3 regions of the Methylomonas rapida genome follow, and region 1 is predicted to be linked to each of the others. Evidence: riboswitches for the same ligand, from Rfam matches in the RefSeq annotation. Region 1 holds a riboswitch; each other region holds the start of a gene.
What was found. A riboswitch is a leader RNA that binds a small molecule or an ion and turns the genes downstream of it on or off. The one in region 1 is predicted to bind cyclic di-GMP.
Positions count from the first base shown of each region.

Region 2: another riboswitch for cyclic di-GMP. It lies ahead of NM686_RS01275 (choice-of-anchor E domain-containing protein); the one in region 1 lies ahead of NM686_RS08160 (hypothetical protein).
Region 3: another riboswitch for cyclic di-GMP. It lies ahead of NM686_RS04785 (hypothetical protein); the one in region 1 lies ahead of NM686_RS08160 (hypothetical protein).

Region 1 covers NZ_CP113517.1:1,717,180-1,721,458, reverse strand. The annotation lists gene NM686_RS21730 (cytochrome c peroxidase) at 1-606, opposite strand, end outside; gene NM686_RS08160 (hypothetical protein) at 1,030-1,848, opposite strand; cyclic di-GMP riboswitch class I at 1,958-2,038, opposite strand; gene NM686_RS08155 (TlpA family protein disulfide reductase) at 2,763-3,251, shown strand; gene NM686_RS08150 (DUF4266 domain-containing protein) at 3,307-3,501, shown strand; gene NM686_RS08145 (DUF3570 domain-containing protein) at 3,488-4,279, shown strand, end outside.
Region 2 covers NZ_CP113517.1:275,352-279,630, forward strand. The annotation lists gene NM686_RS01265 (calcium/sodium antiporter) at 1-306, opposite strand, end outside; gene NM686_RS01270 (undecaprenyl-diphosphate phosphatase) at 367-1,194, opposite strand; cyclic di-GMP riboswitch class I at 1,753-1,835, shown strand; gene NM686_RS01275 (choice-of-anchor E domain-containing protein) at 1,907-3,049, shown strand; gene NM686_RS01280 (thrombospondin type 3 repeat-containing protein) at 3,111-4,279, shown strand, end outside.
Region 3 covers NZ_CP113517.1:1,004,210-1,008,488, reverse strand. The annotation lists gene NM686_RS04795 (fused MFS/spermidine synthase) at 1-541, opposite strand, end outside; gene NM686_RS04790 (VPLPA-CTERM sorting domain-containing protein) at 733-1,539, opposite strand; gene NM686_RS04785 (hypothetical protein) at 1,605-2,345, opposite strand; cyclic di-GMP riboswitch class I at 2,440-2,519, opposite strand; gene NM686_RS04780 (hypothetical protein) at 2,826-3,089, shown strand; gene NM686_RS04775 (PilZ domain-containing protein) at 3,169-3,540, opposite strand; gene NM686_RS04770 (FHA domain-containing protein) at 3,546-4,190, opposite strand.

The DNA of each region.
Region 1 (4,279 bases):
ATTACGCGGCTCTACCCTACGCGTGCCAACACCGTTGACATGAAATACCGGATCGACGCTTCGACTACATTCGTCACTGGTACCAGTAAACTTGGATGCACCGACGAAGTCACCGCTAAAGGTGCCAGCCGAGGAAACGACGTCATCGGTAGAAAAGGTTTTGCCGCTGCTTCTGTCAAAAGGGTTGGCAAATTGATACAAGGGAAAATCATCCTGGGTCAAGGTATAGTTGGCGCCGCCCGCCGCGCCAGATGGCAACGGCTCAAAGGTATCCCCATTGCCGGTGGCACTTTTGGCGCCAGGATTCAATTGGTTTTTGATCCTGATGTCGGCCCCGGCATGAACATGGCAAGAACCGCAAGCCATGCCATCGCTACCGACATTCATGTCCCAAAACAGGGCCTTACCCAGCGCAATGGCTTTTTCCTTGTCGACGACAATCGAATCGGGCCCGTCTTCCGGTAAAAAATTCACATCCGCACCGCCCAGTTTCCCATCCACATGCGGAATCGGCACATTCTGCAATGGCAAGGGCTCGGGACCATGAGCAAAGGCCGTCTGCGCCAGCAGCAAACAACTCAACCCCAATATCTTGTTTATCCTCATCTTCACCTCAGTAATAAATTAGCGGCACTCAACGCACAGACCGACGTTCCTATAGCAACCAGGGAACCAGCATTGCTCCCCAAATCCCGGCAAGCCCGGAATTTGTCGCCCGATTGAGGATTTGGCCTTGAATAACATCCACCTTTACCCTCTCCAGAGGGTTGGGGCGTGGGTTGAACTACAGGAAAGTTATGCACGACCATATCCTTAGCAGACATCGAAAAGCAAAATCAAAACCATAAGTTAAATATAGTTTTTCAATCATACAGTTAGTCAATAAGAATCGAATGCTCAATCTGCCATGCGAACTACAAAATGGGCGAAATCACATACCGGCATGGACAAATGCCCCGGATACAACATAAAAAAGCCGTGTATCGCTGCATGCGATGCACGGCTTTTGATTGAACGGCTAAGAGCAGATCAGGCCGATAAGGCTGGCTTTCTTCTGCCTAAAGACAACAAGCCCAGCAAACCGCTACCGAACATCCAGACTGCTGCCGGCACGGGAACAGAGGTGACTTGTGGAGCACTCACCGCAATATTGTCGATTTGAACCTTGAATGGAAATTGGGCCAAACCAACATTCTGCGCCCCCGCATAGTGAATCCAGACCGCCTTTACATTCCGAAAGTCTTCATTCAGGGAAAGCGTATCATTGAAGCCATTGTAAATCGTCTGATAGGCAACAGCCGTGCTGTAATTTGTGCCATCGCCATTCCACAAATCCGGGTTGAACGCGGTGTCAAACCCTAATATTTCGTAGTAATCAAGAGTCGAATCATGATCCGGATTCAAAGTCACGCCATCGGCCAAATATTTTGCCAAAGGGTTTTCGCCGCTGTATGGCGAGCTAATCTTGATCGAATCAAAGCTAAAAGCCGACATATCATCGGCTCTGAAATAAACACCACCAGAGTCGTTGTGATAAGCCAGCATGCGATCAGCCGTCGAACCGCCCTGGTGAAGATGGGCATTAGGTCCGGTAGGATCACCGATGGTACCAATCACCATGCTGTTTTGCAGCACACAATCCCCTTCAGGGCATATTTCCGCACCGACAGGCGCCACATTTGCCTTTCCGTAGTACGCGCCCGCGGTCAGCACTGTATCAGGGGTAGTTCTATTAGGCTTGTATCCAAAATCCACAACGGTTGGACTGGTAATTGCCGCATTCGCGCTTCCCGCCACGGATGCCAGCAAACCAAACACCGCCCCATAAACCAACTTTGTCTTATTCATTCAATACTCCTTAATATCGTTTAACAGCGATTTAATCCATATTAAAAACAAAAATCGCGCCTAGATGATCCTTTTGTCCACGCAGGGCACAAAACGAAAACATCCCATGAATGGCAGCCCGACCATCTCCTGAATGAAGAGATTCGCGACTTTCCGTCCCCGCCTCGCGACGGGTTTGGCATTTTTCAACAAGTCATAAAGCAAAACACAGGCCATTTTTGTCAATGTATTATCCTGAAATAATATTCAAAGAAACCAACAGCAACCCAAAGAAAATATCTAACGATTTTCATGACGCGACAGGAGAGCACACCTCTTTTTAAATTGAACTATGTTATTTATCGGCATTCAATGGGTTTTTTGCCCTTTTATCACAAGAAAAACCAGCACGACGCTTTTTCCTGCCGTCTGCCGCTCATCTGGCAAGCAAAATACAACCTGGATTTCGTCAGAATTAGCCTCCCGACTGAAGAACCGCGCCTAATTCTTTGTCGGATTTAATATGCCTGCCGGCAATGGCAAGCTACGCTCCATCCTTGAGGCCTGATTTCCTGTGATCCCTACCGGAATGACAAAAACACCTTTGAAAATTTGCCCCCTCTCGGGCCACAAATCCGACTCTGAAAGTCATGGTGGGAGCGACGCACAGTCGCGATAAATGGCTTCAATTCGCGACTATGCGTCGCTCCTACAGCTAGAACTTTCATTGGACGGGGCGATAGCCTTCATGAGCGTTATTTGAAAAAAGCTAAAGCTTTTTCACTCCAGCGGCATTTCGGGAGTGCAATAGCTTTAGCCATTGCCGAGTGGCGCCATTCGCGAATCCTGAACAGGAATTCAAATCCGCCCACCTATTAGGCATAATTATTGCTTCAAATTACAGTCAAACCGTTATCTCTACCCTGCTGAATAACATGAAAAAATCATTACTCCTCGCCGTCATCCTGACCCTATCGTCCCACGCTTATGCGACGGATCAAGGCCAAACCGTGCCGAGCTGCCAAGCCACACTTGCCGATACTGGCGCGCAACTGGACTTCAATGCTTATAAAGGCAAAGTGGTATTGGTGGATTTTTGGGCGACCTGGTGCCCGCCTTGCAAGAAATCCATGCCTTTCCTGAATAGTCTGCGTAACGAAAAACAAAAAGACGGCTTTGAAATCGTCGCCATCAATGTCGACGAAAACAGCGATGAAGCCAAGCAATTTCTGGCAGCCAATCCGGTTGACTATCTGATGACGTTCGATCCGAACGGTAACTGTCCCGGTGTTTTCGACGTCAAGGCCATGCCATCCTCTTATCTGGTCGACAAAACCGGCACGGTCCGTTTAGTGCATCTAGGCTTCCGGGACGGCGACGAAGCCACCATTCAACAGCATGTCGAAAAGCTATTAGCTGAATAACTCCGCAACATCCACCTGCAATACCATGCGCTTATTTTTGTCGTATCTGAAAGTTATGGCTTGCTGCCTCTGCTTGCTTGCCCAGGGCTGCAGCAAGGTGTCGCCCTGGGAAAGAGGCAATTTGGCCCGCGAGGACATGAGCATCAACCCCAATCCCAACCTGAACCGGTTCCGGGATCATATCTTCACCAGCAAGGAGGCCTCGCAAGGCGGACATAGCGGCGCGGGTGGCGGCTGTGGCTGCAACTAAAGTGGAAAAAAACGCGGCGCTCGCCGCGCTGACATCGGCCGCGTTGAGCTTGCCCGGTTTGCAGGCAGTTGCGGCCGTACCCGCGGCCAATATCAACGCCAACGTCAGCTACGGTCATTACGAAGAAAACAACAACAGGATGAAGGTCGATGTGTATCACGCTGACGCCGTGATTCCGTTGACCGATCGTATCGAACTGTCGTTTAGTTTGGATAGGGATACTTACTCGGGTGCCACGCCGATGTACAGCCTACCAGTTACCCTGACCAACCTGCCGAGACAAGAGAAATCCAAAATAATCTATGAAGACTTAGTATCCTCCGCCTCTCCCATTGTCACTAAAAGTAATATTTTGACCTTTGGCCTGGATACTTTCTATACGGAAAGCGGCTCTACAATAGCGAACGTAATCAGCAACTCGCAAGATCAAATATCGAACAATCGTATTACCCTCCAATCTCAGATCAATGATAATCATCAAAATGACTTGAAATCGCTTGATTTCAATCTGTATCAAGCGCAAATTTATGTAGAAACCGAGTACACGAACACTTTCGATTCGATCGTCGGTCCCTTTATCGCATCAATGAGACAACAAAGGGATAATGATATTGCCTTGTACAACCAACAAAAAACCAACGATTTAGCGACTTACCAGGCAAGCCATCCAGAACCCAGCAGCATCAAAACATCGACCACTGTCAATTTCGAGGGCGTTCTTACCGCGGGCGCTTATTATGGCAAGGCTAGCGACTCCCCCATTTCAGGCGGGCTATGC
Region 2 (4,279 bases), 1.4 Mb from region 1:
TCTGATCACTTGCGAATGCACGGCGATCGGGCTGATCACCGCCGTGACGCCCAAGATCAGCGCGATATTGGTGATATTGGAGCCATAGGCATTGCCGAGGGCGATACCGGGGCTGCCTTCCAATGCGGAGAGCGCGGAAACCGACAGTTCCGGCGCCGACGTACCGAAACCCACGACCACCATGCCGATCAGTATCGGCGACATCCCTAAATGATCGGCGATCGCGGCCGCGCCCTCGACAAACAAATCGGCGCTCCAGACCAAAATAATCAAGCCCAGAAATATCATCAACAGTGGCAAAGCCATAAATTACCTTTCAAAAAATCAACAAATGGGGGAAACGCGCGACACGATACCGCGATCAAATCAATCGACGGTCCACTGCACCAGGCCGCTATAGGACGTGGCAATCACGCCCAGGCCGAACAGAATGCGATACCAGGCGAAAATGATGAAATCGTGATGGCTGATATAACGCAGCAATCCTTTCACCGCGACCAGCGCGCTGACGAAGGCCGCCATCAAACCGACCGCGAACGAGGCGGCATCGCTGTCGAGATGCAATAAGTCGCGGTGTTTGTACAAATCGTACAAGCTGGCGACAATCAGCGTGGGTATGGCCAGGAAAAACGAGAATTCGGTCGCCGCCTTGCGCGACAAGCCGAACAACAGGCCGCCGATGATGGTCGAGCCGGAACGCGACGTGCCCGGAATCAGCGCAAAGGCTTGCGCGATACCGAGCTTCAGCGCATCCAGCATGCTCAGGTCCTCCACCTCATGCACGCGGACTTTATGCTCCCGCTTTTCCGCCCAGATGATCACCAGCGCGCCGACGATGAATGCCAGTGCCACTGGAATGGGTTTGAACAATAAGGCTTTCAAATGCTTGCCGAACAACAAGCCCAGCGATGCCAGCGGCATGAAGGCAATGGCCAGGTTCAGCACGAATTTTTGTGCCCGCGGCTCGCTGGTCAAGCCCGCCAGTACCGAGCCGATCTTGACGCGGTATTCCCAGCAAATCGCCAGGATGGCGCCAACCTGAATCACGATGGTGAACAGCTTGGCCTTTTCGTCGTTAAAGTCCAGCAGATCGCCCGCCAGAATCAAATGACCGGTACTGGAAACCGGCAAAAACTCGGTCAAACCTTCGACCACGCCCAAAATCAGGGATTTAATCAGTAGTTCAATGTCCATATCGGCATACTCCGCGCCGAATCGGCGTATAGAAAAAAATCAGCATATTGATCGGGTAGTTGCTATTTAGAAAGCAGTTGGGAATCAGCAGGGCCAAAACCATGCAAACGGGGCCGGATTATAGTCGAAATGCCAGCACTTACATAACTTTAGCCAGCAAGCCTAGACTGCGAATCACCAAGCCCCGGCAAAATTTTCCTCCAACGCAGCGCATAAATGTCGCCTGCCTACCCAGATGCGGCCACCCGGCGCCCTGGCCGTTCGATTGTTCTTACCACTGACGCCCAGAATCGACAGCGGATAACCCGATACGCCACATCCGGCATATCCCACAACCGGAATAGGTCATATCCCGTAATTCGCCGAAGCCGCACTGCACGCTTCGCTACCGGAAAACATTCCGTCCCGCTGTAGGCAATTGATGACATGGAGATGAGCAAGTGGCACAAATTTTGATTATTCAAAAAGTAACAGTATTACAACATTTGAATATTGTTAGGAGTGACTACGCATCGCAAGTCGGCAGGGTGATGAAAAATCCTTGCTGACCTGAATGCTTTCACTTATCGCCAACCTCGTTGCGAAACGAGGCTCGGAAAGTCACGGGTCTTGCCGACGATCAAGACAGCCGGATTGCCCTCATGTGATAGGAGGGGCGGCCCAGGCCGCGTATCACGGAATGCATTCACTACAACATAACGGACTAAATTTCATGCAAGTACATTTTCAATTGACAGCCATTGCGCTCTTACTGGGGGCAAGCGGTATCTCTCAGGCCGCCTTGACCACGACCAGCGGACCGATCAACTTCACTGGCTCTGCTTCGGTTACGGCCGCGCAGGATTATCCAAACGATCCCTATGCCAGCGGCCCGAAATCGCTAACCAATACCAACGACGGCGCAAGCGCGGCCACCGTGTCGGTAGCCCGGTTCAACGCCGCCATGGGGGTTTTGACCGGCGTCGATCTGCAACTGAACTCCAACCGCACGCAATCCATTTCCGGTTCCGGTTATAAGGGCAACGGTGAAGGCAAAACCGTGAGTGGAAGCGGCGCCAGTTCCGCCGCCCTGGTCGCAGCCGGCGCCCAGATCCCGTTGGCTCCCGCGATTTCCCTGGAGGGCGGCTCCTGCTCATTGGCGATGGGTAAAACCGGAAATATCTCATGCAACTGGGGGCCATCCACGTCAGAAGCCACCGCGACTCATGGCACTGCCAGCGTGGACAGCAGCAACCTGGACGCCTATGCGGGCACAGGCAGCGTCGACGCGACTTTGACGCTACCCAGTCTGTCGGCCACGGTCACCCAATCCAGTTATAAGGGCCAGGCCAGCGGCTCATCCGCGACGTATACCGTCGATTGGTCCGGTACCTTACAGGCCAGCTACAGCTACTTGCTGCACGCCTTGGCTTCTTTCGACACCGACGCCGAAACCACCAGCCTGACCCTGGATTTCGGCAATGTTGCGCAAAACAGCACCGCGTCCTTGAATTTTAGGTTGTTCAACCTGGCCAATGCCGACCGTATCGGCCTGGACCTGGATAGCGTCATCGCCAGCGGCGATGCCGGGGCATTCGATACCGGCCTGTCGGCATTTGCCGACCTGGCCCAGGGTGGCAGCCAAAGCTTCATCGCCAATTTGCTGACAGCCAACGCTGGCAGTTTCAGCGCGCAATACCTGCTGAACCTGTCCGATGCGGATTTCGGCGCGGGCAGCACGCGTCAAAACTATCAACTGACCCTGAATCTGATCGGCAACGTCACGGCGGTACCGCTACCTGGCGCTGTCTGGTTGTTCGGTAGCGCCTTGCTGGGCTTTGTTGGCATCGGCCGCCGTAAGCGTAGCCTCGCTTAAAAATCAATGCAGGGCGGAGCGGAACAGGAGGTTCGGCTCTCCCCTCTATTCGAGACCTGTCATGAAAACCCTAAAAATAATCATGCTGACATTGGCGACTTTGTTGCCAGTATCGGTCGTAGTCGCCGGGACCTTTGTCGCGCCGCCGGCATCCGGCGGCAACCCAGCATTTACCACGACGCATTTTTCCGGCTCGCAAAATTGCGCTCTTTGCCATAACGGCATCAAGGACAAAAACGGCGCCGATGTGTCTATCGTCACCGACTGGTCATCGAGCATGATGGCCAATTCGGCCCGCGATCCTTTCTGGCGCGCCAAGGTGCGCAGCGAAATCGCCAAGCATCCGCAACTGGAAGCGCTGATCAACGACAAATGCAGCAAATGCCATGCGCCGATGGCCAGTTACGAGGCCAAGAAAGACGGCTCGCTGGCCACGCAAACGCTTTTCGACGGCGGCATCCTGACTGCAGGGCATCCCAGGCATGACGCCGCGATGGACGGTGTAAGCTGCACCTTATGCCACCAAATTCCGAACTCAAGCACCTTGGGCACATTGCCGGCGATGTCTGGCAATTTCAACATCAATACCACCAAGACCATCTATGGCCCATTCGGCGGTCCCGGCGACACCGCGATTTTCGCCAATCCGATGATCAACAACACCGGCTACACACCGGTCTATAGCGCGCATATCAAGGAGTCCAAGCTTTGCGCATCCTGCCATAACCTGAAAACGCCTTACGTCGATGAAGACGGCAAGGTGTTGAGCACGACGCCGGAAAGCGAGTTTCCGGAACAAACGCCCTACATGGAGTGGGAGCACAGCAGCTACGTCAATCAGAAAAGTTGCCAAGGCTGCCATATGAGCCGAACCGACGGCGTGATCATCACCACCCGGCCGCCCTGGTACAGCGTGCAGCGCAACAACTTCGCGATTCATGACTTGGTGGGCGCGAACAAGTTGATGCTGGACATATTGAACAACAACAAAACCCAGCTCGGCGTGTTGTCCAACAACTTTGCCGAAACCATCGCCAAAACCGACACGATGCTGAAAAGTGCCGCCACGGTGAGCGTCATCGATCAGCAGTCAACCGCAGGCACGCTGGATTTCACGTTGCAAATCAATAGCACTACCGGCCACAAGCTGCCGAGCGCTTATCCGTCCAGACGCGCGCACTTACATGTCGTCGTACTGAATGAACAGAATCAGGCGGTGTGGGAATCCGG
Region 3 (4,279 bases), 710 kb from region 1:
GCAAAAAGAAACCGAGCATCAAGGTAGACAGCACGCTGCCCACGGTGCTGATGGCGTAAACGGAGCCCACCGTACTGCCGACATCGTCCAGTGTTTCGGTCGCCAGTTTGATGACAAAGGGCCCCACCATCGCCAAGGCCGTCAACGGCAGGAAAAATAACAACATGGCGCTGGCAAATGCGCCAGCCCGCATCCCCAGTGGATTGGTCAGGTTCAAGATGGGCCCGCTAAGGAAGGGAATCAAACTCGTCGCGCAAGCCGCCAATAGGATCACGTGCGCCAAACGAAGGCTTGGGTATCGGTCCGCCAGAAAACCGCCGAGATAATAGCCCAAAGCCAAGGCAATCATTGTGACCGAAATCAGCGCAGACCAGACATATAGGCTGGCGCCGTAAAAAGGCGCAATGATTCGGGTACCCAAAAGTTCCAGAATCATCACGGCGCCACCGCTGAGGGTGACAGTAAGCCATAGAAAAACCTTGCTTGGCGCCGCGTCGAGACGAGACAAACTTGCGGGATGATGATTGTTGTTTTTGGCCATAGGATTCAAAAAGTTCAATTTTGGATAGTCAATTTTTACCCATAAAAAACCCCGAACCGGCTCCATTCCGTGATTCGGGGTCGTCTGCCTCCTGGCAAGGTCAATCCATTAACATCCCTGCGTTCTAAATCATCCTGTTCAAAACGTGTTGCCCATTTCCCTCAGGCTGTCCATTTTCCTTGAGATTTCGATCAAGCCGCACGTTTACGCCGGTTGATGCCCGCCACGCCAGCCAACGCGCTGCCGAACAACCAGACGGCGCCAGGAACGGGAACCGGCGCGGCAGTGGCAACCGAGAACGTATATTGGCGCGAAGCCGGTGATTGGCCCATGCAGCTCGAATCGTTATCCGGGCATACGCCGCCCAAGCCAATCAGATAGTAACCCGCCTTCAAGCCAAACAGATTCAAGGTTGCCGCGCTCGCCGACGCACTTGCGGCGCCACCGCTCAAAAAAGGCGAATTGGTGTTCCAGGCGCCGCCATGGGCGACATCATCGAGATCACCATTCTTAAAGGAAAGGCCGTTTTGCGCATAACCGACCCAGCCATCGTGTCCATCGACGATATTACCGATGTCATTATTCGTGGTCACGCCACCGTCATTGCGACCGCGCACCTGATTGTATTCATGGAAGCCACCGCCTTCTGCGATGGCGCTGGTACCGCTGGTCCAAATGCTAAACCCCCCGGTATTTAGAGGCTGGTTAGTCCCTCTAGAAGTCAAACTGAATCCGACATTGAACGTGTTTCCAGCGGCTATGTCCGCCTGCGTACCAACCTGTAATTTGAACCAGTCGGCTGTATGCACCCAGCCCATATTGCTTTTGGCTTGAATATCCGACCAGGATTTGTAAGGCGTCGCATCATCGCGCGAGATCGTGTCGCCGGTGAAAACGCCCAACGATACGGCGGTAAAGGCGCTGGCCTGGGTGGATACGGAGATTGCGGCCACGCCCAAGATCCCGATAATGGCTTTATTTAGTCGTTTCTTTGTCATCAAGAATTCCTCTGATTTTCAGTACATAAGGCCTTGGCTGCAAAACCAAGGCCCGCGAGATGCCGTTAAGCCGCAACCACTGCTTTACGACGACCGCAGCCGATCAATCCGGCCATCGCGCTGCCGAACAACCATACCGCACCCGGAACAGGGACCGGCGCCATACTGGCTTGGATACCATATGTGCCAGAGTGAGCACCGCTAGCTGGATCGATGGCGCCACCGGCCGTGATGGTATAGCTGCCCGCGGTCAGAAAAATGGTCAGGCTTTCGGCGTTTGTCAGGCTGTTGTTGACGGCTTGCAAAAATTCCAGCGTGCCCGATTGACCCGAGTTGTTATACAGCGTCATGTCGCCATTCGCATTCCAGCCGCCTTGCTTACCTTGCGCGGCGAAATCGATCCATAACTCGCCTGTAGCGCTGTTCGTGGCGCCTTCATACGTCGAAGCAGGCAACAAGCCTTTGTACAAGCTGAAACCCACGTCGGTGAGCGCGGCAACCGTGCTATAGGTAGGCGTGCTAGCGTTTGGCAAACCCGCGGCAGTCAAATTGGCATAAGTGCCTTGCCCCAGGCCTGTAACATCGATTTTCACTTGTTGATCGGTCGCCAGGGTAAAGCTAAAAAACGCGCCATGGTGGCTATCGCCCCAATCAGCTTCCGCGGCATCAGCCCAACCGACATTGCTGGTCACTGAACGTTGGAATGGACTTAAAACACTCAAGTCACGATAGGACACGTGAGCGAATGCCTGGCTGCCGCATAGCAAGCTAGCCAGGGCCAGTAACGACATAACGATTTTTTTCATAATTTCCTCTTTATACTGTTGACAAGATAAGTAAACAGTAATGTTCAAGACAAGGTATAGCCCTAACCTCCATCTTGACCTCCCCATCACTAAAGGAGGCGACCCGGCTATCTCATTTCCTTGAGACCCGTGGCTTTCCGACCCCGCCTCGCGCCGGGTGTGGCCAGGCTGACCTTAGCTCTACCAAACAATCTGATGCGATATTTTTGGCCAAAACGCTCACAACAAACTCAACCCAATATTTTGGAGACAGCTTTCATGCCAAAACCCACTAAAGCACTAGGTTTCAAAAAATTACATCATTCGGTAATATTCTTAAAATGTTTTTTCGCGAATAGAATTATGGGAAATCACGCAGTTTTCAGGCCAAATGCCTCAATCTCGATCGCGGACTTCCAGGCCATGGCCGGCCAAATTGCGCCTTTGTAAAATGGGCGCAATAATTGCTTGATCAACTCAATCTATTACGGAGAATTTTGCATGCAAAAAACCAAGGACATGCCAATTTGGGTATTTCTGGCATTTTCGAGTATCGAGACGCGAAGAGGCGCGCTGATTTTGCTCTGGAGCAGCATCGTCTTCAGCTTTTATTGCATCCCCTGGAGTCATTATTTCAATGACAGCCAATGGATAAACAAACTGTTTTTGATGGATGATTGGGAGTGGTTTGCCATGATGCTGCCAATGACACTGTGGTATTGGCTAAGCCTGAGGTGGCTGGATAGAAAACAGGCCTGGATTTAATGCCCGCGCACCAGTAAAGACTACCAGTCCCGCGGTTGCAGAACCTCAAAACCTGAAAACAGGGCGCCGTCGAAGAAAGTTACCAGCCGCCCAGCGCGCTCAACTCACGCTCCAGCAACGCGCTATCCCCCAGATTGAGTTCCACCAGCCGGCGTAGATTGGTGATGCTGTCGATGTCGATATCGTCACATTTGAAACCGGCCAGCGTGCCAGAACCGTGAGCAAAAGTCAGTTTCATGCGTATGGATGCTTCGTCGGAGAGGTTCAGTATCAGCATGCAAGGCGTCGTCGCCGAACCCGGCCAAGGCTTTTCCAGATTCAATAGACAGCCTTTCAGTGAAATATCGACAATCCGGCAAGGTAGCGTGAACTCATCGTTCAGCAACGATGCCTCGGCGTCATAAAAGATGCGCTGGAAATGCCTTTTCTCGCCGTCTGTTTTTGCCGTCACCCGAATCACTCCAGGAAAAACTGCATCGGCGTTTTGTCCACCTCGATCACGTCATTGTTTCGCAGCAACGCCGTTCGCTCGCCCAATGGCTCCCTATTCAGCCGCAGTCCGTCGTGGCCCTGCAAGGCCGACACATAATAACCATCCTTACGCCGGGCAATGACTATCACGCCGGCGCCTTCGTGCCCGAGGCGCGTCATGGCCTTTTTCAGCGTAAGAATGCGACCGATATGAGGTCCATCCATCACTTGCAGCTTGCCTTCCTGCTGCCTTGCGCCCGCTTCGAGCTTCTCGTTCAAAAACTCCAGGTCAGGGTCCTGGGAAGACGCGGCTTGAGGCGATTCGACCGGCTGATGAAAAAATTCGGTCGCGTTGTAAACGATGTAATGCTTGCCGACATTGATGACGTCGTTGTTTTGCAGATTCCATTCCTTGGAAGGTTGATTATTGACCAGTAGCGGAAATTTTTCGTTGAGTTGCTTGATGACGCACTTGCCGTCCTTGATGACCGCCACGGCGTGGGCAGGCGCCACCGCCAAGCTATCGACCACTAATTCGTTGGTGTCGTCCCGGCCGATATGCACCACGCCGGAATCGTAAATACCTGAAAAAATGGGTTTATCTTTGAAATAGACGGTAAATTTTGCCATTGCTGTTTTTCTATAAGTCCCTGCGACCGAATTGTAGTATAGACGCTAAAAGGAAGCCTGCAGTGATATAAACGATAATTTTCGATTTT